Regions from separate parts of the Roseibium algicola genome, predicted to be linked through region 2. Evidence: predicted binding sites of a transcription regulator. Region 2 holds the regulator's gene; each other region holds the start of a gene.
The links. Region 2 encodes PhoB, which activates phosphate uptake and scavenging genes when phosphate is short. Its sites were predicted from a motif close to TGTCATNNANCTGTCAT; they were not measured.

Region 1 (3,277 bases), 1.7 Mb from region 2:
GGCCTGGATCTGATCATCCGGCATCTGACGGAGCCTGGTGATACGGTTTTTGTCGATGAGCCGGGCTATTATCCGCTCTTTTCCAAGCTGACCTTCGCCAAGGTGCAGATTGTCGGTATCCGGCGTGACAGGGACGGTCCGGACCTGGAAGACCTGACCGCCAAACTCGCTCTTTACCGGCCGAAGATGTTTGTCACCCAGTCCCACGGCCACAATCCGACCGGCGGTTCCCTGTCCCCTTCGCGGTCATTCGGGTTGATGCAGCTTGCCGAGCGCTGGGGATTTCTCCTGGTTGAAAACGATGCGCTTGCCGACATTCTTCCGGCCACGTTGCCAAGGCTGGCGGCGCTGGACCAGCTGGAGCGGGTGCTTTATCTCGGCACCTTTTCCAAGACACTTTCGGCCAGTCTCAGATGCGGTTACGTGGCTGGAAATCCGGACATCATCCGCCAGCTTGCCGATATCAAGATGCTGACGGTGGTCAATTCATCCGACCACGTCGAACGCTTCGTGTTCAATCTGATGCAGGCCGGCCATTATCTGAGACATCTGCGGCGTCTCAGGAACCGGGTGGAAGATGCCTACAAGGCATCCTTCGGGACACTGGAGGCGATCGGGTTGTCCGTGCGTGAGTGTTCCATACCCGGGTTCTATCTCTGGGTGGAGTTTCCCGATGATGTGGATGAAAGGGAACTGTGCGCCGCTGCCAGCAAGCAAAGCATCTTCATTGCACCGGGCGCCGTCTTCTATCCGAACCGGGAGACCCGGCAGAAGCCGGCAATGCGGGTCAATGTGGCCTATGGAACCGATGCGCGGTTCCTGTCGTTCCTCAGGGATTTTATGAAGTAGTTTGAAAGCAGAAGAACAGGCAAGTTCACAAATGAAAAGGGCCGGCATAATGCCGGCCCTTCAGTTGCCCTGATGTTTGACTCACTAAATCTGGTTGGCCAGTAAAAACCCCGGGGGGCTGGGGGGCTAATGCATTCCGCGGCTTCTACGGGCCATACCCATCAGGGTATGATCATAATATGGGTGTCTAAAATGGCTGGCCAAGGGCTGGAATGCGGCAAAATCAAGGAAATTTATGCATTCTTTCTTGGCAAAGTGCCGTTGCGTTCGTTTTTGCACTTCTTCCCGTAAAACTTATTGGCAAAATTACTCTGGTTTCCGACCTCTGTCTGTCAATATGACGTTGCGGGCTTGCCAGAATGGCTAAAGAAGACGCATCATGACAGCCAGGTGACAGGCGTCTCCCGACGATTCTCTTGTCGGTTACCTGTCAGCAGCGAAACCGCGAACGGAATGGAGGCGGAATGAGCGAAGCCGACGACAGCGCGTTTCAGCGTGGTGCGGGTGCAAGCCCGTCGCCACAACATCAACCGGCTCCCCCTCCCAAACCCATTGTTGCATTCAACAGGCGCGAACTCGATGTCATTCTGAGGCTCTACGGGCGCATGGTCGCCGATGGCGAGTGGCGGGACTATGCCATCGACCTCCTGAAGGACCGGGCAATCTTCTCCGTGTTTCGCAGATCTTCCGAAATGCCGCTTTACAGGATCGAGAAGGACCCGAAGCTGGCCCGCCGCCAGGGCGCTTATTCGGTCGTGGCGACCGGGGGCATGATCCTGAAGCGTGGCCACGATCTGGCGCAGGTGCTGAGGGTTCTGGAGAAGAAAAAACATCTTCGGGTGGTCGACGCCTGACCAGGCATCCGGTCAGTCAGCTGATGGCCGGATGAGGTTCATTTCCCCTGCGTTGATCCGGTTACAGGCATTTCCTTGATGGTCGCGTCAATGACTGGCTAATGCTGGTCGGTTACCCGCCGGCCGCGGACCAGACGATTGGTTCGGCCAAGCCTGGCAGCGCAGTGTTCTGCCGCTTCATTCCATTGATTTGCGCAAGGCTGGCGTTGACGCCCATTGACGCAAGTGTAGGCAAGCGATGTGTCGGACAGTCGTGCGGCCACAAAAAAGCCCGGCACAAGGCCGGGCTTTTCCGTTTGTTCAGTTTGGCTGCGCTTAGTCGCGGTTGCCGAACAGCTGCAGCAGCATGATGAACAGGTTGATGAAGTCGAGGTACAGACGCAGCGCGCCCATGACGGACTTCTTCGTAGCGACTTCACCACTGTCGCCTTCGTAGTACATTTCCTTGATCTGCTGGGTGTCGTAGGCGGTCAGGCCGGCGAACACCAGAACACCGATCACGGAGATGGCGAACTGCAGGGCGGAAGATGCCATGAAGATGTTGACCAGCGACGCGATCACGATACCGATCAGGCCGATGAACAGGAACGAGCCCCAGCCGGAGAGGTCCTTCTTCGTGGTGTAGCCGAACAGGCTCAGCGCGCCGAAGGTACCGGCGGTGATGAAGAAGACCTGAGCGATCGAGCCCGGGGTGTAAACCAGGAAGATCGAGGACAGGGAGATACCCATTACGGATGCGTAGACCAGGAAAAGGGTCCGCGCTGCGCCGGCACTCATGGACTGAATGCGGAAGGACAGCCAGAACACCATTCCGAGCGGTGCGAGCATGACAACCCATTTCAGCGGGCTGCCGTAGATGGCAACACCCAGCTGGGTGAGCATGCGGCCGTTGCCAAGGCTGGCGACAGCAGAGTTCGGATCGGTGGTCGTTGCAAGCATGACCGTTGCCAGCGCAAGAAAGCCGGTCAGCGCAAGGCCGATGGTCATGTAGTTATAGACGCCCAGCATGTAGGAGCGCAGGCCCTGATCGATGCCGGCCTCGGCGCGTGCGCCGGCGACGGTATACGCGCCTTGAGATTGACGGTCATAGGTCGACATGGTCGTAAAAATCCCCTTCTAGATAGACGTGCGCATGCAATCGCGCATGCAACACAACTCCCTCAACATATGGGAAAAGCCTATCCCGAGCACAAGTCGAATTCGATGAAAAATTCGTAATCTTTGCGCTCAGGACGTATTATTTGAACCTATCCTTAAAAACTGGCTCAGATTCAGTCGTATTATTTCATGGCTTTCAGTCGGGATTCGATCTGCCGGTCGCAGGTGCCGCCGGGGTTGCGAACGATTTCTTCCGACGCGAAATCGAGGATTTCCTTGTCCGGATCCTGCATCTGCTCGACAGTCACACCGGGTTTGAACCACTGCAGAACCGCATAGTCGCCGCCGGCATCGGTGAGGAAAGCGATCGGCTTGCCATTTTCGGTGATGCCCATGCGGCCGACGCGGACTTCCGCAATCGATACCTTGCGCGCTTCGCCGTCGATGGTCAGCCGGTTTTTCGACACGTTCAGTTT
Region 2 (3,277 bases):
GCCTGGCCGCCAGCCGCGATGGTCGCGATGGTCCGGCCATGGAAGGCGCCTTCGAAGGTCACGATGTGGAACCGCTCGGGGTTGCCGTTGTCATAATGATAACGGCGCGCGCATTTGATGGCAGCTTCCATCGCTTCCGCGCCGGAATTCACGAACAGCACCTTGTCGGCAAAGGTTTCCGCGCACAGGCGCTGCGCCAGCCGTTCGCCATCCGGGATCTGGTGCAGGTTAGAGGTATGCCACAGCTTGGCTGCCTGATCCTGCAATGCCTTGACCAGATGCGGATGGGCATGACCGAGTGCGTTGACCGCGATGCCGGAACCGCAATCGAGGAATCGTCGGCCATCGGTGGTAACCAGCCAGACGCCTTCCCCATGATCGAAAGACAGGTTCGATCTTGCGTAATTTCCGAATAGTGCAGTCGCGGACATAACCTCGTTTGTCTCCTTTAAACGCCCCTGCTGTCCCCTGCGTCGCCCCGACGCCGGGCCGTCACCTTGAAAAGATGCCGAAGGGCCAAAACGCAACGTGCCGCCCCGATGAGGCGGCACGCAGCGGCTTTCTTATACACTGCCGGTACCATGCACTGTCAATGGAAATGGCGCACAAGACATTTCATGTGCCGCGGAGGGCGGATTTCATAAAATTCTCAATGACCTCGCCATAATTGGGGAAAAGTCGTTTCATCCCCAACTGGTTTGGGTCGAGTGGTTGCCTGACAAATTAACGTTATTGTAACCTCTCAGCAATCAGACACGAGATCTCGTGAGGCAAATCACCAAGAGGCACTAGATCTGCCAGCATTAAGCGTGCTTGCGCATGCTTAACACGGGGTTAATGGCCGCAGGACGGTCAAACTAAAGGGTGCGGCAATGAGTTGGACAAACGAACGAGTTGAGCTTCTCAAAAAGCTTTGGGGCGACGGCTTGAGCGCAAGCCAGATCGCAGGCGAACTGGGTGGTGTTACCCGTAACGCCGTGATCGGCAAGGTGCACCGCCTTGGCCTGTCCGGCCGCGCCAAGTCCACCTCTTCAAGCGCCAAGCCGCGCCGGCCGCGCACCGCAGCTCCTGCAACGGGTGCAGCGCCGAAGAAACCGACGACGTCACATCCGCAGTCGATCGGCGCGACGGCCCTTAAAGCAGACATCTCGCCTGCACCAGTGGTGGCCCCCAAGCCGCGCGTAGAGCCGATTGCAGAGCTCGTTCCGATCTCGCAGCGGGCTACCATCCTGACGCTGACCGAGCGGACCTGCAAATGGCCGATTGGCGACCCGGCGACCGACGACTTTTACTTCTGCGGCCGCCAGTCCGATGCCGGCGTCCCCTACTGCGCTCATCACTGCAAGATCGCGTATCAGCCGGTCGCCGACCGCCGCCGCGATCGCAAGACGATGGCTCAGGCAGGCTGATAGCCTCGCACCTAACCAATTCATGAGAAAGCCCGCCATCTGGCGGGCTTTTTTTTGTTTGGGCCTTCCATTGACCAGATGCCCGACCCCGACCAGTGACCTCCCACGGCTTGTTCTTGGCACCGATCCATGTCGTTTCCGTTCCATCAAATCAAACCTTGTTTGACCGCTCCGCCACGACAGGGACCGCAGGATCAGCCCCGACACCGACACATCTGATGGGGTGGTCGCAGAAGAGAACCTTGTTCCGCGAAAGGCACATAACCGCTGAGAAACAAAAAGCCCGCTTGAAAGCGGGCTCCTTAATTCCATTCTGCAAGTTGCGCTCAGGCAGTGGCAGAGGTGAACTGGTCATTGAAGGCGTATCCGGCACCACGGACGGTACGGATAGGATCCTTCGCCTTGCCCTTGTTCAGAGCCTTGCGCAAGCGACCGACGTGAACATCGACAGTGCGTTCGTCCACGTAGACATCGTGACCCCAGACCCCATCCAGCAGTTGTTCGCGGGAGAAGACACGGCCAGGCGATGTCATCAGGAATTCCAGCAGGCGGAATTCCGTCGGCCCCAGGTGTATTTCCTTGGTGTTGCGGCGAACGCGGTGCGTTTCGCGATCCAGTTCGATATCGCCGGATCGCAACATGCTGGACACCACTTCCGGACTTGCCCGGCGCAGGATGGCGCGCACGCGGGCCATCAATTCCGGTACCGAGAAGGGCTTGACCACGTAGTCGTCGGCACCGGTCGACAGGCCGCGGATGCGCTCTGCTTCCTCACCGCGTGCCGTCAGCATGATGACCGGCAGGCGCTCGGTGTCTTCGCGCGCCCGCAGGCGGCGGCACAGTTCAATTCCGGACAGGCCCGGCAGCATCCAGTCGAGCAGCAACAGATCCGGCAGGCTTTCCCGCAGGCGGATTTCCGCCTCGTCACCCCGGACACAGGACTCGACCGAGTACCCTTCCGCTTCCAAATTGTATCTCAATAGAAGGCTGAGCGGTTCTTCGTCTTCAACGATGAGCACCTTCGGCATACATCTCGCTCCAATTACCGCAACCGGCGCCGAAGCGCCGGCCGTTAAGATCTTCTGCAAATCCGACGATTACCGGCGGGTCAGACCGCGCCTGTTTCGTCGACCTTTGCCCGGTCTTCCGGCAAACGCTCGCCAGTGACCATGTAGTAGACGTTCTCGGCGATGTTCGTGGCGTGATCGCCGATGCGCTCGATGTTCTTTGCGCAGAACAAGAGATGGACGCACTGGGTAATGACCCGCGGGTCTTCCATCATGTAGGTCAGGAGTTCGCGAAAGATCGACGTGTAGATCGCGTCGACCTCGGCGTCGGCTTCCTGAACCCGGCGGGCGGCTTCCGCATCCTTGCGGGCGTAGGCATCCAGCACCTGCTTGAGCTGCGAAAGAGCAAGTTCCGTCATGTGCTCCACACCGATCGCGAGCTTCTTGGACTGCAAGTCGCTGTCGATGGCGATGACGCGCTTGGCAACGTTCTTGGCAAGATCGCCAACACGCTCCAGGTCATTGGCAATGCGCGTTGCGGCGGTGATTTCACGCAGGTCCTGCCCCATCGGCTGGCGGCGGACGATCAGCTCGATCAGCTTCACTTCAAGTTCGTTGTAAAGGCTGTCCAGACGGACATCGCCCTTGATCGTCGCCTTGGCAAGCTCCAGATCCTGCGACACCAGCGCGGACACCGCATCGGCGAAAGCCTTTTCGGCAATACCACCCATTTCGGCAACCTTGCCGGCCATGGCCGTCAGTTCGTCATCGTAAGCCGAGACTGTATGTTCAGACATCCTGTGTCCCCTTCAGAAACCTAAAAAATGCTTAGCCGAAGCGGCCCGTAATATAGTCCTGCGT
Region 3 (3,277 bases), 730 kb from region 2:
TTCGTAAGCCGCATGGGTGATCGGTTCGAAGCCGCGTGCTTCACCGGCCATCACGCCGTAACCACATTCCTTGTCTTCCTTGACGAGGTTGGCCATCAACTCGGTCATCTTTGCCTTGATGTCGTCCGGCAGCTTCTTGGACAGGACGACCGGACCTTCCGGGATCACCGGCGAACGCCAGATTTCCTTGATCTCGGTCATGTCGACCAGACCCGCATCGGTTGCCTTGCGCAGAGCGCCGGAATTGTAGCCGTCTTCCCATTCGCCAAGACCGTCAGCCCAGGTCACGCCGCCTGCGATGTCGCCGTTGAATACGGCAACGATGGTCTGCTCGTGACCGCCAGTGAAGACGACGTCGGAGAAATACTCACCCGGCTTCATGGAGTAACCGAGTTTCGGGATTTCGATGGACGGGATCAGGTAACCGGACGTGGAGTTTGGGTCGCCGAAGCCGAAGGTCTTGCCCTTCATGTCTTCCAGGGAGTTGATCTCGCTGTCGACGCGGGCAAACCCGATGGAGTAGTAGCCGTAGCTGCCGTCGTTGTTGACCTTGACCAGAACCGGCTCAACGGCTTCCGGGTCGGTCAGGAAGACTTTTGCGTAGCCGGAAGCACCGAGCCAGGCCATGTCGAGGTTACCGCCGAGCAGGCCTTCGATAACGCCGTTGTAGTCTGCCGGAGCAAACAGCTTTGTCGGAACGCCGAGCAGTTCCTCGGTCTTTTCGCGCAGGCATTCGTTGGCACGCAGACGGTCGGAGGCATTTTCGCCGCCGAGCAGGCCGATACGGAATTCCGTGATTTCCGCAGCACCGGCAACAGAAGCGTTCAAAGCGATTATGCTGACGGCAGCAAGCGCAGCAACTTTAGCAACGAGTTTCATTTGGGACACTCCCCGAGAGTTCTCAATTTTGATGACGTTAAGCGGGTGCGCAGCCGGATCAGACCGCTGCTGCCGCCGGGGTCATCGCACCGGCGGATTCTCTGGAACCGGGCTGGCCGGCATCGATGGCGGTGGATGTCGCCGCCTCGTTGAAGCTTTCATCGGCACCGTAGATTTCGCGTGCGACAGCCGTGGTCAGCGCTTCCGGCGCCCCGTCGAACACGAGGAAACCGTCGCGCATGCCAATCACCCGGTCGCAATAGGTCCGGGCAGTGTCGAGCGTGTGCAGGTTGCAGATGACGATCTTGTTGTCGCGCTCGTGAATTTCACGCAGCGCATCCATGACGATCTTGGCATTCATCGGATCGAGCGAGGCAATCGGCTCGTCCGCCAGGATCATGTGCGGGTCCTGCATAAGAGCGCGGGCAATCGCAACACGCTGCTGCTGACCACCGGACAGCTCCTCGGCCCGCTTGGTGGCTTCCTGGGCAATGCCCAGTCTGTCGAGCGCACCAAGCGCGGAATTGACGTCTTCCTGGCTGAAGATGTTGAAGAGGCTCTTCAAGGTGCCGTGACCGTTGAGGCGCCCCAACATGACGTTGGTGACAACATCCAGGCGCGGCACCAGGTTGAACTGCTGGAACACCATGGCGCAGTCGCGCTGCCAGCGGCGCATCATGCCGCCTTTCAGGCTGAGAATGTCCCGGCCATCGAACAGGATCTGTCCGGCGCTGGCGGGGGTCAGCCGGTTGATCATGCGCAGCAAGGTTGACTTGCCGGCACCGGACCGACCGATGATCCCGACCATCTGCGGTATTTCGATATTAAAACTTACTTTGTTGACCGCGGTCCGAGACCCGAAGGTCTTGGTGACTTCCTGAAATTGAATCACGCGCCAGCCCTGTCCGTTGTGTTCGTCGTGCTGCGCGACAAGAGCCACCGGACCATTACAGAAAAATGACATTCCTTTGTCGGGGAGCCCAAAATTTTATGACAAATCAATGACATCCCTGCCTGAAGCATTGGCAGAACAACCATCTCCGGCGGGAATTCCGCAGCGCTCTCAGCGCTTTCCGGGCCCCCTCGGCGTCACACATGCCTGGCTGAAATTCACTCGGAAATCAGTGCTCAAATACAAGGCTTCTACCCGCCAAATGCCGTTTTCACCGCTGTGGATGCATGCAAAAAAAGTGACGGGAGTCACGCCAGTGTCATCAAAGCGTCACGACCGGTGCCAGCAACACGGCTACAAACCGTTTCCGCACTCCTTCCAACGCTATATGGAGCATCCATGTCCGCCCCGACCCAGAAGCCTTCCCTGACCGAAGCCCCAAACATTCACCCGGAGGCCAGGGTGCTGAATTGTGATCTCGGCATCTGGACCGAGGTTGGCGCACGCACGGAAATGCGCGAAAGCAGCATGGGGGACTATTCCTATATCGTGCAGGAAGGCGATGTCGTCTGGTCGACCATCGGCAAGTTCTGTTCCATCGCCCGTCGCGTCCGCATCAATCCGGGAAACCACGCAACCTGGCGCGCCTCTCAGCACCACTTCACCTACCGCGCTGCTGCCTATGACCTTGGCGAAGACGACGCGGATTTCTTCCAGTGGCGCAAGGACGACTGGGTCACCATTGGCCATGATGTGTGGATCGGCCACAACGTCACGGTGCTTGCCGGCGTCTCGATCGGCACCGGAGCTATTGTTGCAGCCGGGGCAGTCGTCTCCAAGGATGTCGCCCCTTACACCGTTGTTGGCGGTGTGGCCGCCAGGGAAATCAAACGGCGTTTCACCGAACAGCAGGAACAGGCGCTGATCGATATCTCCTGGTGGGACTGGTCCCATGAAGAGCTGAAGCAACGGCTACCCGATTTTCGCAAGTTGTCGATCGACGCGTTCATCGAGAAGTATCGCTGATCCCGCAGGTGGCGCGGGCACCTGCTCTGGTGAGCCGTGCCCTCTTTTCCCGCTGCACAAAATTCCCGGGACGCGTTACACTTGCACCATGCAAACAGAAACCGCCGTTCTTGAAAGCAGTCTTGGACCGTCGCTGCGGCGCTGGCGCGTACTGAACCGGGTCAAGCAAGAAGCTCTGGCGCATGAACTCGGCGTCTCGCAGACGAGGATATCGCGCTGGGAGAGTGGCATGTCGCAGCCGGACGACAGCGACAGGGCGAAGATCACCCGTCTGCTGAGGGCACGTCCGGAGAGCGCCGCCGACAAGGCCCTGCTTGATCTTGTCTCCCGGTCCGCAGTTCCCGTGCATCTGGTCTGCGACCTCACACACAGGCTGCTGGCCATGTCCGTACCGCGTGCCTGCGAATGGCGCGCACCGGTGAACGAGTTTCTGAACCGGCCCCTGTGGCGTTTTGCGTCCGAAGGCATCCGGGCAACGGA

Region 1: B0E33_RS13475 (DUF2794 domain-containing protein) is a predicted target of PhoB. The motif match lies at 1,229-1,245, and genes of this name have one in related genera.
Region 3: phnC (phosphonate ABC transporter ATP-binding protein) is a predicted target of PhoB. The motif match lies at 1,870-1,886, and genes of this name have one in related genera.

Annotation. Positions count from the first base shown of each region.
Region 1 covers NZ_CP019630.1:2,876,849-2,880,125, forward strand. Annotated here, with positions in the region: gene B0E33_RS13470 (aminotransferase-like domain-containing protein) at 1-849, shown strand, start outside; gene B0E33_RS13475 (DUF2794 domain-containing protein) at 1,314-1,703, shown strand; gene B0E33_RS13480 (Bax inhibitor-1/YccA family protein) at 2,019-2,801, opposite strand; gene B0E33_RS13485 (hypothetical protein) at 2,984-3,277, opposite strand, start outside.
Region 2 covers NZ_CP019630.1:1,139,711-1,142,987, forward strand. Annotated here, with positions in the region: gene B0E33_RS05350 (aspartate aminotransferase family protein) at 1-431, opposite strand, end outside; gene B0E33_RS05355 (GcrA family cell cycle regulator) at 873-1,409, shown strand; gene phoB (phosphate regulon transcriptional regulator PhoB) at 1,736-2,437, opposite strand; gene phoU (phosphate signaling complex protein PhoU) at 2,518-3,213, opposite strand; gene pstB (phosphate ABC transporter ATP-binding protein PstB) at 3,245-3,277, opposite strand, start outside.
Region 3 covers NZ_CP019630.1:410,943-414,219, forward strand. Annotated here, with positions in the region: gene phnD (phosphonate ABC transporter substrate-binding protein) at 1-879, opposite strand, end outside; gene phnC (phosphonate ABC transporter ATP-binding protein) at 938-1,771, opposite strand; gene B0E33_RS02040 (DapH/DapD/GlmU-related protein) at 2,171-2,797, shown strand; gene B0E33_RS02045 (helix-turn-helix domain-containing protein) at 2,886-3,277, shown strand, end outside.